Linked DNA regions of Pseudovibrio sp. Tun.PSC04-5.I4. The protein of the gene in region 1 interacts with the protein of each later gene in a pairwise test. Links are inferred from orthologs where the notes say so. Each region holds a gene or a part of one and is shown on either strand. Other genes may lie near its edges.

Evidence for each region. The genes of interacting proteins can lie anywhere in the genome.
Region 2: the proteins of pepT (region 1) and tpiA interact in binary tests that used the Escherichia coli proteins (3 or more experiments, as listed by UniProt). The link is inferred for Pseudovibrio sp. Tun.PSC04-5.I4 from one-to-one orthologs.

Annotation. Positions count from the first base shown.
Region 1 is NZ_FNLB01000006.1:4,035,970-4,039,262, reverse strand. Bases 263-3,122 are described here. They hold pepT (peptidase T), read right to left. Parts: upstream 2,388-3,122; coding sequence 1,137-2,387; downstream 263-1,136. Other genes in these bases: BLS62_RS24000 (KAP family P-loop NTPase fold protein), read left to right, coding at 2,558-3,122; BLS62_RS24010 (helix-turn-helix domain-containing protein), read left to right, coding at 679-1,101; BLS62_RS24015 (MFS transporter), read right to left, coding at 263-608. In the rest of the region: more of BLS62_RS24015, read right to left, coding at 1-262; more of BLS62_RS24000, read left to right, coding at 3,123-3,293. UniProt on the Escherichia coli protein: Cleaves the N-terminal amino acid of tripeptides.
Region 2 is NZ_FNLB01000006.1:1,653,227-1,656,524, forward strand. What follows is about bases 294-3,158. They hold tpiA (triose-phosphate isomerase), read right to left. Parts: upstream 2,169-3,158; coding sequence 1,419-2,168; downstream 294-1,418. Other genes in these bases: BLS62_RS12660 (CTP synthase), read right to left, coding at 294-752; secG (preprotein translocase subunit SecG), read right to left, coding at 931-1,296; BLS62_RS12675 (peptidylprolyl isomerase), read left to right, coding at 2,412-3,158. Outside these bases: more of BLS62_RS12660, read right to left, coding at 1-293; more of BLS62_RS12675, read left to right, coding at 3,159-3,298. UniProt on the Escherichia coli protein: Involved in the gluconeogenesis. Catalyzes stereospecifically the conversion of dihydroxyacetone phosphate (DHAP) to D-glyceraldehyde-3-phosphate (G3P).

The DNA.
Region 1 (3,293 bases):
TTCGCTTTGGCCTTATGTGCGCCCGGCTCCACAATGTAGCGCCACAAAAACGGCAGATAAAGGAGAGCCAAACCATAAACCGCAAATGGCAGCCGTGGAGAACTAACAGCAAGGAACCCAGCCAAGGAGATGAAGAGGAACCCACCAAAGTTGCGGGCAGAGGTTTGCAACCCCATCAGGGAACCGCGTTGATTGCCCGTAAAATAATCTCCAATAAGAGCCGTCTGCGCCGTCATCACCATAGCAACCGCAACGCCCAGCCCCAGCCGACTAATCAACATAGACTTGAGACTTGGAAGAAACAGGCCTGAGCTACCGGCAACGATGAAGAGACAAACGCCAACCAGCAACAACGCCCGCCGTCCATAGCGATCCGCAATCAACCCAGCCAGCGGAGCAAAGATCACAACGGTCAAAGAGGGAGCCGATACGAGCAACCGCGTCAAGAAAGCCGCATTAGGCTCATTCATGAACATCTTCTCCAACCCTGCCAAAGCAGGGCTGATGGTTGCATTTGCCATCACTGTAAGGGTAGCTGCCATGAGCAGCGCGATCGCTCTGGGATCCCGCCAGACCTGTTGTTCAGGCCCTGTTTGGTGTTGTTTCATTTTTGTATTCCTCTTGCAAAATTGCTCAGTTGAAGTCAGGATACGACTTGAAGTCAACTTGAGGTCAAGTATGAAACTGTTGGATATTGGAGAAATTGCAGAACGCTCCGGCGTGAAGCCCTCAGCCCTGCGTTATTATGAGGAAGTTGGACTGATTCAATCCGTGACCAGGCATGGCCTCCGACGCCAATATGAGCCGCACGCCCTCATGAAGCTTTCACTGATTGCTCTGGCGAAATCTGCGGGCTTTTCACTCGCTGAAATTGCCGGAATGTTTAGTGAGAATGGGAAACTTCAAATCCCACGAGAAGACCTCCGCGCTCGGGCGGATTTAATTGATCAACAAATCAAAGAGCTGACAGCGTTAAAAAACGCACTGCACCACGTCGCTGATTGCCCGGCACCATCCCATCTGGAATGCCCCTCCTTCCAACGCCTGATCAAAGTCGCAAGCAAAACGAAGTCGGCAAACAAAAAACCGCTGACCAAATAACCAGCGGTTTCCATAACTTCATCGAAAGAGAGCAATCAAGCAGCTGGTTTTGCAACGCGCTCAACAAGCTTTAGGCAAACCTGTGTCGCCAGTGCCATATCCTGAACGCTGATCCATTCAAGCGGACCATGAATTTCCTGCATACCGGTGAAGATATTTGGCGTGGAGACGCCTTTTGCCGTCATCGCAGCTCCATCAGTTCCACCGCGAATTGGCTTGGAGGACACGGTAAGCCCAACCTCTTCAAACGCAGCCTTCGCAAGATCAACCGGGGTCATATCATCGCGCAGCCAATGATGCATGTTGCGATATTGCTCCCTAACTTCGCAGGTGATTACAGCCCGCGGTTCTGTCGCCTGCACAGCTGCACACACCTGCTCCAGAAGATCCGCTTTCGCTTCAAGGCCTTCCAGCTCAAAATCACGCAGCACAAAATGCAACTCAGCTTCAGCCGCCGTGCCATGCATGTCGCTCACAAAAATGAAGCCTTCACGTCCATCCGTTGTTTCCGGTGTCATTATCGCGTGCGGCAGCGTGGAAATGATCTTGCCCGCCAGATGCAGAGCATTAACCAGCTTGTCCTTCGCATAGCCCGGATGCACAGAAACGCCAACGATCTTAACAACGGCCCCATCAGCGCCGAAATTCTCATAGTTCAGCTCACCCACTTTGCCGCCGTCCAGCGTATAGGCAAAATCAGCACCCATCGCTTTTGGCAGATCGTCATGGACACCGCGACCGATCTCTTCATCCGGCGTAAAGGCAATGCGCAGCTTTCCATGAGGAATCTTAGGATGCGCCAGCAAATACCGTGCAAGACACATGATGATCGCAACACCGGCCTTATCATCCGCACCCAAAAGTGTGCTTCCACTGGCCGTGACGATGTCATCACCAATCTTGTCTCCCAGATACGTGGAGAATTCTGGAGAAAGCATCAGTTCAGGCGCATCAGGAAACGCGATTGGAGACCCATCGTAATCACGGTGAACGCGCGGCTTCACACCAACGGCATGATATGCAGGAGCCGTATCCACGTGAGCCAGCAAGCCAACAACCGGCACATCACCCTCAACAGTTGCTGGAATTGTCGCAAGCACAACACCGTAGTCAGTCAGCTCAATGTCAGACGCGCCAATTTCCATCAGCTCCGCACGGAGTATGCGCTGAAGATCCAACTGGATTTGCGTGCTCGGGGACGCATCGCACGTTTCATCACTTTGCGTATCAACGGCAGCATAACGCACCAAACGCTCTTCAAGCTCTCTATCGAATTCAGTTCTCATCACATGTCTCCTTGTTACCTCCTGTTTGGGGGAGGCAATCTGGAGTTTCAAGAAGGAAGGGCGGAAACGCACAGAAGTGCACCGGTTTTGTAGAGCACTGCCGACAATCATAGATTGACGATGTACATCACCACGACCGATAGTCAGGCCATAAAATTTTGGAGATAAATGTGACAGATATCCCTGTGCTCGATAAAATCTTAGATACTTCAAACGTTTGGGGCGACGATCTCTTAGGGCGAGCTAATGATGCTGAGTTTCTCGAAGTTTTCCTACTTGGGCAGACAAAGCACAACAAGGGAAGTTTCGTCCTAAACATCGATTCTAGTTGGGGAGTTGGGAAAACATTTTTTCTTAAACGCTTCAAGCAACAGTTAGAGATTTCGGGACAACAAGTTGCTTTTGTGAACGCTTGGGAAGATGACCATACAGATGATCCACTCGTTGCCGTCATGTCAGAAATTCAACGCACAATTGAAGAAGATGAGAGCTTTTCCGATGAGGCCAAACGTTCTTTCAAAAACACTCTCTCATCCATGGGAAAGCTCTCTTTTTCCTTTGTAAAAGCGGCTGCCAAACATCAACTCAAAAAGCACATAGGGGAGGCTATTGATACTTTTGATACAGAAGAAGAAAGTGCCTTTGACAAAGGCGGAGACGAACTGATCAACGGATTGGAAAACTTTGCTGCCGCTTCACTCGAAAATTTTAAAAGTAATCAAAGCGCTATTTCATCTTTCAAAAAACAACTCGCTGCTGCCATCACCCAAGATAAAGACGGGAAGACCCAACCGTTCTTTGTATTCATTGACGAGCTAGATCGATGCCGCCCAACCTACGCCATTGAGCTTCTAGAACGGATCAAACACCTCTTCGATATTGAGGGACTTATTTTTGTTCTCGCGA
Region 2 (3,298 bases), 2.4 Mb from region 1 along the record:
TGGTAGGTCAGTGGCACTTCATAAATGCTTTTGGCATCATAGGCCGGGATAACAGCTTCTTCGCGCACGTTACAAAACTGAGAAAGCTTGCGACGCTCGTTTTCAGGAATCTGACGATCACAACGAACCATCAGAATATCTGGCTGAATACCAATGGACCGCAGCTCTTTCACAGAGTGCTGAGTCGGCTTGGTCTTCATTTCACCAGCACTGGCAATGTAGGGCATCAGTGTCAGGTGAATGTAGACAGCCTGCCCACGCGGTAAGTCATTGCCAAGCTGACGAATAGCCTCAAAGAATGGCAAACCTTCAATGTCACCAACAGTACCACCGATTTCGCAGAGCACGAAATCGTAGCCGTCATTGCCATCCAGAACGAAGTTCTTGATGGCATCAGTAACGTGGGGAATCACCTGAACTGTTCCACCGAGGTAATCACCACGGCGTTCTTTTGCGATGATGTCCTGATAGATGCGCCCGGTTGTTATGTTGTCCTGCTTGTTTGCAGGACGACCTGTGAAGCGCTCGTAGTGACCCAGATCCAAATCTGTTTCAGCGCCATCATCAGTCACATAACACTCACCGTGCTGGTAAGGGCTCATGGTACCTGGGTCAACGTTCAAATAAGGATCAAGCTTACGAAGCCGCACCTTGTATCCGCGGGCCTGTAAAGCCGCACCAAGAGCTGCGGAGGCAAGTCCCTTCCCAAGAGAAGAAACAACACCACCGGTGATGAATATGTACCGTGCCATGGATCGCTACCAGGTTTTATAAGGGCTGGACTTATCAAGGGGCGTGCACGTCTGGGATGCACTGATAATCCGTAAAACCCTATATAATTGAGTTATGTCTGAACGCACGAATGACGGACACTGCACAAAGTGCGGTGCCGTCAAACGACTATTTCAACTGTATCTGCTTTACAGCAGGTTACTGAGCAGGCGGAACCTGCGGGCCAGTAGGCTCACTTTGCTGCTGCAACTGGTCAAGAAGACCATTACCTGCGCCCTGCTCTGTGCCTTGTGACGCAGAGCCAGCAGGCACTTCGTCTAGCAAAGAACCTGGACGGTCGTCGTAACGAGAGATCAAAGAAAGACCGAGCGAGGTTACGAAGAAGCAGGCAGCAAGAATTGCAGTGCCGCGTGTAAGTACATTAGCAGTGCCACGGCTGCTCATTACGCCGCCGCCGCCACCGCCGCCAATACCCAATGCGCCGCCTTCGGAGCGCTGCAGCAAAACCATCGCCACAAGCGCAACTACGACCATCAGGTGGATAACAATAAGAACGGTTTCCATAGGTATCCGTAGGTTTAATGAATTTGATAATCGGCCTTCTAACCGAATTTGCTGCACCTTTCTACCCTAAAGGCGCAGCAAATTGGTGGACTGCGAACAATAAAATTGTATTTCGGAAAATATTAACCGCGGTAAGCCTCGGCAATCCCCAGGAAATCTGCGGCTTTCAGGCTTGCGCCGCCCACTAGAGCACCATCAACGTTATCAACTGCCAACAGTTCTTTTGCGTTGGTGGGCTTAACAGAACCACCATAAAGAACGCGCAGCTTGCTTCCAATTTCGTTGCCAAACTGCTTGATCAGCGTGGAGCGGATGGAAGTATGAACTTCTGCAACATCAGCAGGTGTTGGTGTAAGGCCTGTACCGATAGCCCAAACTGGCTCATATGCAACGACTGAGTTTTCAGCCGTTGTGCCAGCTGGCAATGAACCAAGAGCCTGTTTGGTTACAACATCAAGAGTAGTACCTGCACGGCGTTCGCTCTCAACTTCACCAACACAGACAATCGCGATCAGACCAGCGCGCCATGCAGCTTCAGCCTTATCACAAACGTCAGCATCAGATTCGTTATGATCTACGCGTCGTTCGGAGTGCCCAACTATGACGTACTTACCACCAGCATCGCGGATCATTTCAGCGGAAATATCGCCAGTATGTGCGCCGCTCGCATTCGCATGACAGTTCTGTGCACCGATTCCGATTTTTTCTTGAGAAGCAAGTTGAGAAAGCAACAATGCGGAAGGGCAAATCAAAAGTTCAACTTTTTCGGCAAGTGCTGAATCGTACCCCGTGCCCATTGCCTCTAATTCAGCAGCAGACGCTTTGAGTCCATTCATTTTCCAATTACCAGCAACGAGTGGCCGATTAGTCATTTCTTATCTTCCCCAAATATGAATTTTAATTTCCCGAATGGAATGCGTGCTCACTAGCATAAAACCACTTAAGCCCCATAGCGGATAACCGCTAGTACGAGGAACTTCGTATCTCATGTCGAATCTCACAACCTTTATGCTGTGTAAACTTGCCCCGCAGCAAAAGGGCTACTATTATCCGGCGGCCTTGCATGTGTGCGTGGGAGAAATCTCCTCGCCTTCAACAAGAGAACGGATAAAATTATGCTCGACGCGCTGCGTAATAGCGTAGGTACCTGGTTCGCGAAGCTTCTGATTGGCCTTTTGGTCCTCAGCTTTGCTGTTTGGGGTATCGCTGACGTCTTTACTGGACTTGGCTCCACTTCAGTCGCAACTGTTGGCGACAAAGAAATACCCGCCGAGGATTTCCAGAGAGCTTATGCGCGGGAGATCGACCAGTTGTCGCGCCGTGCTGGCCAGCCGATTAGCCAAGAACAGGCAGCCACGTTTGGTCTCCCTGCTCAGGTCCTGGGTCGCCTGATCGCCGAAGCCACGCTTGATCAGGAAGCATCAAAGCTCCGCATTGGCGTGTCTGATGAAGCAATCATCAAAACCATTCAAGAAACCCCAGCATTTCAGGGTGTGAATGGATACGATCGAAATCGTCTCAGTCAAGTTCTCTACAACATGGGTGTAAACGAAGACGAATTCGTAATGCTGCAGCAACAAATCGCAGAGCGCCAACAGCTCGCAGAAGCTGTAATTGGAGGCATTACGACACCCAACGCGATGCTTGAAGCTTTTGACAAATACACAATGGAAGAGCGCAAGGTTGAGTATATTGTACTCCCACAGAGCTCTCTTTCAGAAGTTCCTGTACCAAGCGCAGAAGAGCTAAATGCGTATTTTGAAGAAAACAAAGCAAACTACAGAGCTCCCGAATACCGCAGCGCAGCTCTTATCGAGCTCACTGCAGATAAAATTGCGAAACCAGAAAGTGTAACGAAAGAAGAGATTGCGCAGGAATATGAGCGCACTAAAAATCGTTACCAAAGTCAGGAACAACGCCGGATCTTCCAGATCCCCTTCCAATCCATGGAAGAGGCTGAAGCTGCCGCGGTTAAACTGAGTTCTGGCGAAACCTTTGAAGA